DNA from 4 places in the Inmirania thermothiophila genome. Region 1 is predicted to be linked to each of the others. Evidence: predicted binding sites of a transcription regulator. Region 1 holds the regulator's gene; each other region holds the start of a gene.
What was found. The regulator sigma-54, encoded in region 1, starts transcription at its own class of promoters, with help from an activator protein. The targets are predictions, from matches to a motif close to TGGCANGNTNCNTGCTT.
Positions count from the first base shown of each region.

Region 1 (2,799 bases):
AGCTCGGCGAGGATCTGCAGGTGCTCCTCGGTGGCCTCCTCCGGCACCACGAGGCCGAAGAGGAGGTCCACCGGCTGCTCGTCGAGGGCGTCGAAGTCCACGCCCTGACGCAGGGTGAGGAGGGCGCCCACGGCGGCGCCGTGACCGAGCCGCCCGTGGGGCAGCGCGACCCCGTGCCCGAGGCCGGTGCTGCCGAGCCGCTCGCGCCCGAGCAGCGTCTCGAAGATGCGCACCGGGTCGAGCTCCCCGCCGGCGTCGGCGAGGAGGTGGCTCAGGGTCTCGAGGGCCCGCTTCTTGCTTGCCGCCTCGACCCCCCAGGCGACCCGGTCCGGGCTCAGCAGGTCGGCGATGCGCACGTTGCCTCCTTCCGCCCTCAGGCCTGCGCCGCGCCCTCGCGCTTGTGCTCGCCGCCGCGGCCGCGGCCGTTGAGCTTCTCCTTGTGCTTGAGGATCTGCCGGTCGAGGCGGTCGGCGAGGACGTCGATGGCGGCGTAGAGATCCTCCTCCACCGCCTCGGCGAAGAGCTGCGCCCCGGAGACGTGGACGGTGGCCTCCGCCTTCTGCCGCGTCTTCTCCACGCTGAGGATCACGTGCACGTTGGTGACGTGGTCGAAGTGGCGCTCGAGGCGCTCGAACTTCTCCAGCACGTAGTTGCGCAGCGCCTCGGTGACCTCCACGTGGTGGCCGGTGACGTTGATCTGCATGCTCGGCTCCTCTTGGCTCGGGTCCTGGGTCCCGGCAGGGGCTCAGACGAGCCGCCTGCGCTCGCTCGACGATGGGATGGCCATGGCCTCCCGGTACTTGGCCACGGTGCGGCGGGCGACGCGGATCCCCTGCTCGCCCAGCAGGCGGGCGATCATGGCGTCGCTCAGCGGTCGGGCCGGGTTCTCCGCCTCCACCAGCTTGCGGATGAGGGCGCGGATCGCCGTCGCCGAGGCGGCGCCGCCGTCGTCGGTGGCGATCTGGCTCGAGAAGAAGTACTTGAACTCGAAGATCCCGCGCGGGGTGTGCATGTACTTGCGGGTGGTGACGCGGGAGACGGTGGACTCGTGGATCCCGACGGCCTCGGCCACGTCGCGCAGGATCAGCGGCTTCATGGCGATCTCGCCGTGCTCGAGGAAGCCGCGCTGGCGCTCGACGATGCAGGTGGCCACCTTGAGCAGGGTCTCGTTGCGGCTGCGCAGGCTCTTGATCAGCCAGCGCGCCTCCTGCAGGTGGCTGCGCAGGCAGGTGCCGTCGGCGCCGCCCCGGCCCACCAGGGCGGCGTAGCGGGGGTTGATGCGGACGCGCGGCGTCGCTTCGGGGTTGAGCTCGACCCGCCAGACCCCTTCCTCCTTGCGCACGATGACGTCGGGGATGATGTACTCGGGCGGCGGCCCGGGGAGGCTGCTGCCGGGGCGCGGATTGAGCGAGCGCACCAGGGCCACCACCTCCCGCAGCGCCTCGAGATCGACGCCGAGGGCCTCGGCGAGCTCGGCGTGGCGGCCGGCGGCGAGGGTCTCGAGGTGGCCGTCCACGAGGCGCAGGGCCTGGGCGCGCCAGGGTGTCTCCTCCGGCAGCTCGAGGAGCTGGATGCGCAGGCACTCGGCGAGGCTGCGAGCCCCCACCCCCGGCGGGTCGAAGTGCTGGATGCGGTGGAGCACCGCCTCGGCCTCCTCGACGGTGACCTCCGGCCCCGCCGCGGCGACGATCTCCTCGAGCCCGGCGCCGAGGTAGCCGTCCTCGTCGATGGCGTCGATGATGAGGGTGGCGAGGAGGCGGTCGCGCTCGCTGAAGGGGGTGAGCTCGAGCTGCCAGGTGAGGTGGTCGCGCAGGGACTCGCCGTCGTGGCTCACGGGCTCGAGGCCCCGTTCGTCCTCGTCGCCGCCGCCGCCGCCGTAGAGGACGGCGCCGTCGTAGACGTCCTCCCAGGAGCTGTCGACGGGGAGCTCGTCCGGGATCTCGCCGCCGTCGCCGCCGAGCTCGCGCTCGCCGGCCTCCTCCGCCGCGGCCTCGGCGGCGACCTCCGCCTCGGTCTCCTGCTCGCCCTCCTCCTCGAGCTCCAGCATCACGTTGGACTCCAGCGCCTGCTGGATCTCGGCCTGCAGCTCCAGGGTCGAGAGCTGCAGCAGGCGGATCGCCTGCTGCAGCTGCGGCGTCATGGTCAGGTGCTGCCCGAGGCGGAGCTGCAGGGTCTGTTTCATGGGCTGGCGCTGGCGGCCGCGGTGCTCATCTTGGCCGTCATTCTACCCGAGCCCCGTTGCCGCTGCAGGGATCAGAGGCGGAAGCCCTCGCCGAGATAGACCCGCCGGACCTGCTCGTCGGCGAGGATCTCCTCGGGGGTGCCGGCGGCGATGACGCGGCCGGCGTTGACGATGTAGGCGCGGCCGCAGATGCCGAGGGTCTCGCGCACGTTGTGGTCGGTGACGAGGACGCCGATGCCGCGCCGGCACAGGTGGGCGATGATGCGCTGGATGTCCAGGACCGAGATCGGATCGACTCCGGCGAAGGGCTCGTCGAGGAGCATGAAGCGGGGCTCGGCGGCGAGGGCGCGGGCGATCTCGACCCGCCGCCGCTCGCCCCCCGAGAGCGACAGCGCCGGCTGTGCGCGCAGGTGGCCGATGTGCAGCTCCTCGAGGAGGGCCTCCAGGCGCGAGCGCCGCGCCGGGGGGTCGAGGTCGCGGCGCGTCTCGAGGACGGCGAGGATGTTCTCCGCCACCGTGAGGCGGCGGAAGACCGAGGGCTCCTGGGGGAGGTAGCCGAGGCCGGCGCGGGCGCGCAGGTGCATCGGGCGGCGGGTGATGTCCTCGCCGTCCAGGAG
Region 1 is NZ_RJVI01000003.1:285,573-288,371, forward strand. Features, by position in the region: gene ptsN (PTS IIA-like nitrogen regulatory protein PtsN) at 1-356, opposite strand, end outside; gene hpf (ribosome hibernation-promoting factor, HPF/YfiA family) at 374-703, opposite strand; gene EDC57_RS12095 (RNA polymerase factor sigma-54) at 746-2,182, opposite strand; gene lptB (LPS export ABC transporter ATP-binding protein) at 2,254-2,799, opposite strand, start outside.

Region 2 (2,799 bases), 250 kb from region 1:
GGAGCGGGTGGGCTTTCCCGAGAAGCGGCCGGGCCTGCCCTACACGGTGGCGCCGCTGCAGCCCCTGGATCCCGCCCACGACTCCCTGCGCTCCTGGAGCGCGGGGCTCGGGCGCATCAACCGCACCGGGCGCCGCCAGCCCGTGGGCTACCTGCACGTGCGCGGCGTCGGCGGGGCGACGCTCCACTTCACCGGCGAGGCCCACCGGCTGCACCCGGACGCCTTCCGCATCCGCAGCCTGCTCGGGGTGGGCGCCGACTGGCCGCTGGGGTACGAGGCCCTGGAGCCCTACTACGACGTGGCGGAACGGATCGTCGGGGTGGCGGGGACGGATCCGGACCCGCGCTGCCCCCGCTCGCGGCCCTACCCCTTCCCGCCCCATCCCGTGGGCTGGACGTCGCGCCCGGTGATCGCGGGGCTGCGCCGGCTGGGCCTCGGCTGGGCGCCGAACCCCCTCGCCGTGCTCCCGCAGCCGTGGGACGGGCGGCCCGCGTGCAACTACTGCGCGCAGTGCAACCGGGGCTGCCCGCGCCGCGACAAGGGCAGCGCCGACGTGACCTTCGCCCGGCGCGCCGCGGCCACGGGGCGCTGCCGCATCGTCACCGGGGCGACGGTGCTGCGCGTGCTGCCGGACCGCCGCGACCGCGTGCACGGGGTGGAGTACGCGGACGAGGCGGGCGGCCGGCACCGGGTGCGGGCGGGGGCGGTGGTGCTGGCGGCGGGGGCCGTGTTCACGCCGCGCCTGCTCCTCGTCTCCGGGCTCGGCAACGAGAGCGGCGAGGTGGGCCGCAACTTCATGGAGACCCTGTCCTGGACCTCGGCCGGGCTCCATCCGCGCCCCTTGCAGGCCCACCGCGGGCTGCCCCGGGAGGTGATCTGCTGGGACCGCAGCGCCCCGGACCCCGCCGCCCGGGTGCCGGGCGGGTTCCGCCTCGGCCCTGCCACCGCGGAGGCCGGCTACGCGGGGCCGGCGGGCCATGCCGTGCACCTCGTCGCCGGCATCGGCCGCGGCCACAAGCGCGCCATGCGCGAACGCTTCGGCCATGCCCTCGCGGTGGGCGCCATCGGCGAGTGCCTGCCCAACCCCGGCAGCTTCGTCGACCTCGACCCCGAGGTGCGCGACGCCCACGGCCTGCCGGTGGCGCGCATCCACAGCCGGCTCGATGCCGATGCCCTGGCGCGTCTTGCCGAGATGGCGGCGACGGTGCGCGCGGTCCTCGCCGCCGCGGGCGTCGAGGCGGTGGCCGCCGAGTTCGGCAGCCTCGATCTCTTCCAGAGCACCCACGTCTTCGGCACCTGCCGGATGGGGCGGGATCCGCGGACCTCGGTGGTGGACGACCAGGGGCGGAGTCACCGCTGGCGCAATCTCTGGATCGCCGACGCCAGCGTCTTCCCCTCCTCCGGCGGCGGCGAGGCCCCTTCCCTCACGGTGGAGGCGCTGGCCATCCGCACCGCCGACGCGATCCTCGCCGCGGCCCGCGGGTGACGGTGTCGGATTTTTTGACAACCGGCGCGCCGCGGCCTCCGCGGAGGCGTGCAACCCGTTGAAGGAGCCGGCGTTCCCTGTGCGGGCGCGGATCTTGCACGGGCACGGTGCCGGGCTCGGCCGGCGCCGTGAGGAGGAGATCGTCATGAAGGCACTGCTGTCGCTGCTGGCCGCGCTGGCGCCCTGGACCGTCTGGGCCGGCGCGGCCGGAGGGCCCACCGGGACCATCCCCGAGCCCTCCACCATCGCCCTGCTCGCGGCCGGGGCGGTCGGGGTCGCCCTCGCCGCCCGCAGGCGCCGCTGAGGCTGCTATCATGGGCCCCGCCTCATGCGGGGTCCATGATGCAAGCCGCCCGCCGCGCCCTCCTCGCGCTGCTGCTCATCGTCTCGCCCGGCGCCGTCGCCGACGGCGTGATCCTCCTCTACCACCGCTTCGGCGAGGACCGCTTCCCCGCCACCAGCATCGGGCTCGGGGCCTTCGAGGCCCAGCTCGAGCACCTGGCCGAGGGCGGATACCGCGTCGTGCCCCTCGCGGAGATCGCCGACGCCGTGCGCACCGGCCGCCCCGTCCCCGACCGCACGGTGGCGATCACCGTGGACGACGCCTACCGCTCGGTCTTCGATGCCGCCTGGCCGCGGCTGCGCGCCCGCGGCTGGCCCTTCACCGTCTTCGTCGCCACCGATCCCGTGGACCGCGGCCTGCCGGGCTTCATGACCTGGGGGCAGATGCGGGAGATGGCCGCCGCCGGCGTCGCCTTCGCCAACCACGGCCGCAGCCATGACAGCCTGCTGCGCCGCCCCGGCGAGGACGAGGCCGCCTGGCGGGCCCGGGTGCGGGCCGAGCTCCTGGGGGCCCAGGCCCGGCTGGAGGCCGAGCTGGGGGTGCGCGAGCGCCTCTTCGCCTACCCTTACGGCGAGTTCGACGCCGCCCTGGCGGGGCTCGTGCGCGGGCTCGGCTTTGTCGCCTTCGGCCAGCACTCGGGGCCGGTGGGGCGCTGGAGCGATCCCCGCGCCCTGCCCCGGTTTCCGGTGGGATCCGCGGGGGTGGGCGGGGACGAGTTCCGCCTCAAGGTGGCGGCACGGGCGCTGCCGGTGGCGCGGGCCGAGCCCTGGGATCCGCGGGTGCCGCAGGGCAGCAATCCGCCGCGGCTGCGGCTCGTCCTCGCGCCCGTGGCGGGGCCGGATCCGGCGCGTCTGGCCTGCTACGCCGGCGGGCAGGGGGCGATCCCGGTGCGCCACCTCGGCGGGCGCGCCTTCGAGGTCGTGGCCCGCGCGCCCCTGCCGCCGGGGCGCGCCCGCTACACCTGCACCGC
Region 2 is NZ_RJVI01000003.1:31,903-34,701, forward strand. Features, by position in the region: gene EDC57_RS10815 (FAD-dependent oxidoreductase) at 1-1,486, shown strand, start outside; gene EDC57_RS10820 (PEP-CTERM sorting domain-containing protein) at 1,632-1,790, shown strand; gene EDC57_RS10825 (polysaccharide deacetylase family protein) at 1,826-2,799, shown strand, end outside.
Region 2: the regulator sigma-54 is predicted to act here: its motif matches at 1,570-1,586, upstream of EDC57_RS10820 (PEP-CTERM sorting domain-containing protein).

Region 3 (2,799 bases), 110 kb from region 1:
CCAGGCCCAGCTCGACTTCCGCCCGATGTTGGCGCTGCCCGCAAACTCCGGCACCACGGCGAGGGGGTTGGACGCCACCAGCATGCCGTCGACATAGAGGCGTGCCCCGTCCGCCGGGTCGCCCACGGCGGCGATGTGATACCAGCGCCCCGCCTCCAGGGGGTCCGGCGTGCTCACGCGTGCAGGTGAGCCGCCGACGCCGCCGTAGTCGAAGGAGAGGGTCCGTGCGGTGCCCGTGCCCCACGTGAAGAGGGTGTAGCCGTGGTGGTCGTTGTAGCTCAGGATGCGCGGATTCCAGGAGCCCCCCACCTCGAACCGGATCCACACCGAGAGGGTCAGCGGGCCCGTGATCTGCAGCGCGGACGGGCTGCCGAGATCGATGTAGCCCCCGGCGTCGAAGGCGAGCGCCGCCCAGGGGGTGCCGTCGTGGCCCGCGGTGGCGGTGACGCTGCCGTGGATGGTGCCGTCGAGCCCGTTGCCGCTCGCGTCCGCGGCGTCGCCGTCGAGGGGATACCAGGCGACGGGGACGGCGGCGGGGATGGCGTGGGTGGCGCCGCTCGCGGCCAGCGCGAGGGCCGCGGCGAGGAGGCGCAGACGGCGGCGGTGCCGGGCGAGGTGGGCAGGTCTCGTCATCTTCCCTCTCCTGTTCCTGGGATGGCGGCCGGTATCAACCGGCGGCGGCGCGCCGTCGCGCCGCGATGACGGCAAGCCCCGGCACAAGCAGCGCCAGGCTCGCGGGCTCCGGCACCGAGGCGGTGGCGGGGCGGCTCAGGTCATCGATGCGCAGGTTGTCGAGCGCCCAGGGCTCGTCGTAGTAGTTGAGCCCGCACCAGAAGACCGTGCACTGGTCGCCCGCCGCGGGCGTGGTCTGCCCGAGGAACTCCAGCACGAGGTCACCGCCGCCGTGGGTGAAGTCGAAGAGCATGGAATAGCGGTAGTTGGCGACCCGCGCCCCGGCCGGCGAGCCGGCGAAGGGGGTGATGTCGAGGACGTTGAAGCCGCTGTTGCCCGTCGCGGGCGTGTTGTCCACCGTGTTGCGGGCGAGCGGGGTGAGGGGCGAATAGCCCTGGTGCTGGTTGCTGCCCGGGTTGTTGGAGAAGGTGGCGTCGACGAAGGGCGTGCCGTTGACGCTGAAGCGGAAGAAGTCCGGCTGGCAGCAGCCGCCATGGCCGTCCCAGCTCAGGATCAGGAACAGGTCGAAGGAGACCTCGTAGTGGCCGGGCGCGAGCCCCGGGAGGGTGAAGGTCACGGGCCCGGTGGCGCCCCAGGACAGGCCGGCGACGCTCCCGGACTTGGTGGGGAAGACGCCGAGGACGGTCTCGCCGTTGTTGTCCGTGGTGCGGGTGGTGTGGCTCCACCCGCTCATGTCGGGCGCACCCTCGAAGTCGTTGACGTAGACCGGTGCCGCCTGGGCCGTGGCGGCGAGCAGCGCGCCGGCGACGGCGCAGCCGGCGGCGAGGGCGCGGACGAGGGCCGGGACTTCCCGGAACCGTTGGATGGTCGACATGGCGAATGCTCCCTGATCGTGGGCCATGCCGTCCCGGCAAGCAAGCATCATGCCATCAAAAACGTGATCTTTTGCATCAATACATTAGGCTGTTGACAAGACCCTATCGCCCGTCAGGTGTAAAAAAATCTGACACCGGCGGCGGGTGGGGTCCGGGTGTGCGCCGCCGTGCGCCTTGCGACGGGTCCGGTGGCGCGCCGGCCGGGCTCGCGCTGGTCGCAGGGGCGGTCGGCGGGGACCGGGGCGGGCGTCCGCCGGGGGGGGGCGGCGCCGTGGGTGTCGGAATTCTTTACAGGCCCCGGCGACGCCGCAGGGCCAGCGCCGCGGCGAGGGCGCCAACGGCGTCGAGGACGGCGTCGAGGAGGGAGGCCGAGCGGCCCGGGACCGCCGCCTGGTGCAGCTCGTCGAGCCCGCCCCAGGCGGCGGCGAGGGCGGCGGCGATCCAGGCCGCGGCCGGGCGCGGGGTGAGCGCCCGCCACCACAGCCAGGCGAGGGCGGCGTAGAGGGGCGGGTGGAGCAGGTTCTGCAGGCCCGGCGCGACGGCGCCCACGACCGGGGTGTCGGGCGTGCCCGGCACCGACGACAGGGCGAGGATCGCCGCCATCAGCGCGAGCGGCGGCCAGAGCCTTGCGTTCACCGCGCCCCCTGCGCGAGCCGGCGCTCCCAGGCGAGGGCGCTGGCGACGATGGTGTCGAGGTCGTCGTGGCGCGGCCGCCAGTCGAGGACTTCCCGGATGCGCTCGGCGCGGGCGATCAGCATGGGGGGGTCGCCGGGGCGGCGCGGGGCCTCGCGCACGGGCAGCGGGGCGCCGTGGGCGCGCTCCACCGCGGCGATGACCTCGCGCACGCTGTAGCCGCGCCCGTAGCCGCAGTTGAGGGTGAGCGAGGCGCCGCCGGCGCGGAGGTGGTCCAGCGCCCGCAAGTGGGCGTCGGCGAGGTCGGTGACGTGGATGTAGTCGCGCACGCCGGTGCCGTCGGGCGTGGGGTAGTCGGTGCCGAAGACGGCGAGCTCCGGCCGTCGGCCCAGGGCCACCTCGCAGGCGACCTTGATGAGCAGCGTCGCCTCCGGGGTGGACTGGCCGATGCGCCCCGCGGGGTCGCAGCCGGCGACGTTGAAGTAGCGCAGCGTCACGTGCCGCAGCGCCCCGGTGGCGGCGAGGTCGCGCAGCATCCACTCGCTCATGAGCTTGGAGCTGCCGTAGGGGTTGATGGGGGCGGTGGGGGTGTCCTCGTCGGCGATGCCGCCCTCGGGGACGCCGTAGACCGCGGCGGTGGAGGAGAAGACGAAGTGGC
Region 3 is NZ_RJVI01000003.1:177,166-179,964, forward strand. Features, by position in the region: gene EDC57_RS11550 (LamG domain-containing protein) at 1-633, opposite strand, end outside; gene EDC57_RS11555 (PEP-CTERM sorting domain-containing protein) at 668-1,507, opposite strand; gene EDC57_RS11560 (VanZ family protein) at 1,797-2,144, opposite strand; gene galE (UDP-glucose 4-epimerase GalE) at 2,141-2,799, opposite strand, start outside.
Region 3: the regulator sigma-54 is predicted to act here: its motif matches at 1,546-1,562, upstream of EDC57_RS11555 (PEP-CTERM sorting domain-containing protein).

Region 4 (2,799 bases), on a different contig from region 1:
GGGTGTCGCGCTGATGCGGTGGATGGCGAGATCGGCCCCGGCGAACTCCTCTTCCTCGCCAAGGCGGATGCCCACGGCGGCCTTGAGCAGCCCGTAGACCACGAAGCCGCCGGCAAAGCCGATCGCGACCCCGGCCGCGGTACCCGCCGCCTGCGCCGCCAGGCTCACCCCGCCGAGGCCGCCCAGGGCCTCGGCCCCGAAGAGCCCGGCGGCGATGCCGCCCCAGGCGCCGCAGAGCCCGTGCAGCGGCCACACGCCGAGGACGTCGTCGATGCGCCACCGGTTCTGCGCCAGGGTGAAGGTCCAGACGAAGAGCCCGCCGGCCACCGCACCGGTCACGAAGGCCCCGGCCGGGTGCATGAGATCGGAGCCCGCGCACACCGCCACCAGCCCGGCCAGCGGGCCGTTGTAGAGGAAGCCCGGATCGTTGCGGCCGGCCAGCAGCGCGGCCAGCGTCCCCCCGACCATGGCCATGAGGCTGTTGAGGGCCACGAGCCCCGAGACCGCCTCCAGGCGCTGGGCCGACATCACGTTGAAGCCGAACCAGCCCACGATCAGCACCCAGGCGCCGAGGGCGAGGAAGGGGATGCTCGACGGAGGGTGGGCGGCGACGCGCCCGTCGCGGCCGTAGCGGCCGCGGCGCGCCCCCAGGTGCAGGACCGCGGCGAGCCCGATCCAGCCGCCCACCGCGTGCACCACCACGGAGCCTGCGAAGTCGTGGAACGGAGCCCCGAAGGTGGCCTCCAGCCAGGCCTGCAGGCCGAGGTTGCCGTTCCAGACCACACCCTCGAAGAACGGATAGACCAGGGCCACGAGGAGGAAGGTGGCGGCAAGCTGGGGGTAGAAGCGGGCGCGCTCGGCGATGCCGCCGGAGACGATGGCCGGGATCGCCGCGGCGAAGGTGAAGAGGAAGAAGAAGCGCACCAGCTCGTAGCCGTGGTCCGCGCTCAGGGCCGCCGCGCCGCGCCAGAAGCCGACACCGTAGGCGATACCGTAGCCGACGAGGAAATAGGCCACCGCCGAGACGCAGAGGTCGGCCAGGATCTTCGTCAGGGCATTGACCTGGTTCTTGGCGCGCACCGTCCCGAGCTCGAGGAAGGCGAACCCGGCGTGCATGGCGAGCACCATGACGGCACCGATGAGGATGAACAGCACGTCCCCCGCGACGGGCCCCTTGGGCATGGCACGATCCCCCTGTCTCCGGAAACCGAACGGAGACCGCAATTGCAAACATCGGGCCAGCTCGGGCGGTGCCGGCGGTCCCCGATCCCAAGGGCCTGGGCACCGCCCATGGGCACCGCGACGGTGCAGACGGGGCCGGCGTGCACCGGGATGGTGCAGCCGCGTCTCAGGCCGCGAACCAGAGATCGCGTCCCTCGCGCCGCCCGAGCCCGGGGAGTGCGGCGCGGATGGTCTCGCGCGCCCCCGCCGCGCCCACCGCCACCACCACCGGGAGGTTCGCGCGGGCCAGCGCCGAGACCGGGCGGATCGGGCGCCCGCGACGGGTGCGCCCGATCTTGCGCGGGTCGATGTCGACGAAGGCGGCCACCGCGACCCCCTCGGCGGCGAGGGCGTCGGCGAGCCGCGCCCCCGTGGGGCCCGCACCCCAGATCACGCAGCGCCCGGCGGCGAGCACGGTGCGCGCGAGGAAGTGCGCCCGTGCCGCGCGGAAGGCGGCGGGGCTGCAGCGCGGATCGCACCGCGACAACCGCCCGGGGCGATCGCGCCAGGCGAGCAGCACCCCCTCGGGCTTGCCCATGGGTACGCCGGCCGCCCACGCCCGCAGCCACAGGTCGTAGTCCTCGGGCCAGGGGACCTCGCGGTAGCCGCCGAGACGCTCGAGCACCGCGCGCCGGATCACCGCGGTGGGATGGGGGATCGGGCTCTCGACGAAGATCTCGCGCGCGATGGCGGCGGGGCTGCGCAGGCCGTTGAGCCAGTCCCGGTAGCGGCGGAAGCCCCCGCCGGGGGGGCCGGCGTCGGTGACGATCTCCACCTGCGCGCCGCAGATGCCCGCCTCCGGGCAGGCCTCGAGCCAGGCGAGCTGGCGCGCGAGCCGCTCGGGATGGGCGAGGTCGTCGGCGTCCATGCGCGCCACCAGCGGCGCCCGCGCAAGGGCGATCCCGGTGTTGAGCGCGGCGACGATGCCGCGCCCCGCCGCCGGCACCACGCGCAGGCGGGCGTCGCGCGGCAGGCGCCCGGGCGCGCCGTCGCGGCTGCCGTCGTCCACCACGATGAGCTCGAGCTCGCCCAGGGTCTGGGCGAGGATGCTCTCCACCGCGGCGGCCAGGGCCGCCCCGCCGTCGCGCACCGGCATCACCACCGAGACTCTCGGCCGCATGGGCGCCCGTTGTACCATGTCCGCCACCGGCGGCGGGCCCGGCACCGCCGAGGGACGTCTCCATGAGCGCGACCATCCTCATCGTCGAGGACGAGCGGGCCATCCGCGAGATGCTGGAGGGTGCCCTGCGGCGGGCGGGGTTCGCGGTGCGCACGGCCCCCGACGCGGTGCAGGCGCGCCGCCTCATCGGGCGCGAGCCGCCCGATCTCGTGCTGCTGGACTGGATGCTGCCCGGGATCAGCGGGCTCGAGCTTCTGCGCCGCCTGCGCCGGGAGGAGGCGACGCGGGAGCTGCCGGTGATCCTGGTCACCGCGCGCGGGGCCGAGGAGGACAAGCTGCGGGCGCTGGAGGAGGCCGGCGCCGACGACTACGTCACCAAGCCCTTCTCGCCGCGGGAGCTCATCGCGCGCATCCACGCCGTGCTGCGCCGCAGCGGGCGCGACGCGCGGGAGACGGTG
Region 4 is NZ_RJVI01000001.1:1,054,776-1,057,574, reverse strand. Features, by position in the region: gene EDC57_RS05210 (ammonium transporter) at 1-1,182, opposite strand, end outside; gene EDC57_RS05205 (glycosyltransferase) at 1,349-2,341, opposite strand; gene phoB (phosphate regulon transcriptional regulator PhoB) at 2,404-2,799, shown strand, end outside.
Region 4: the regulator sigma-54 is predicted to act here: its motif matches at 1,225-1,241, upstream of EDC57_RS05210 (ammonium transporter).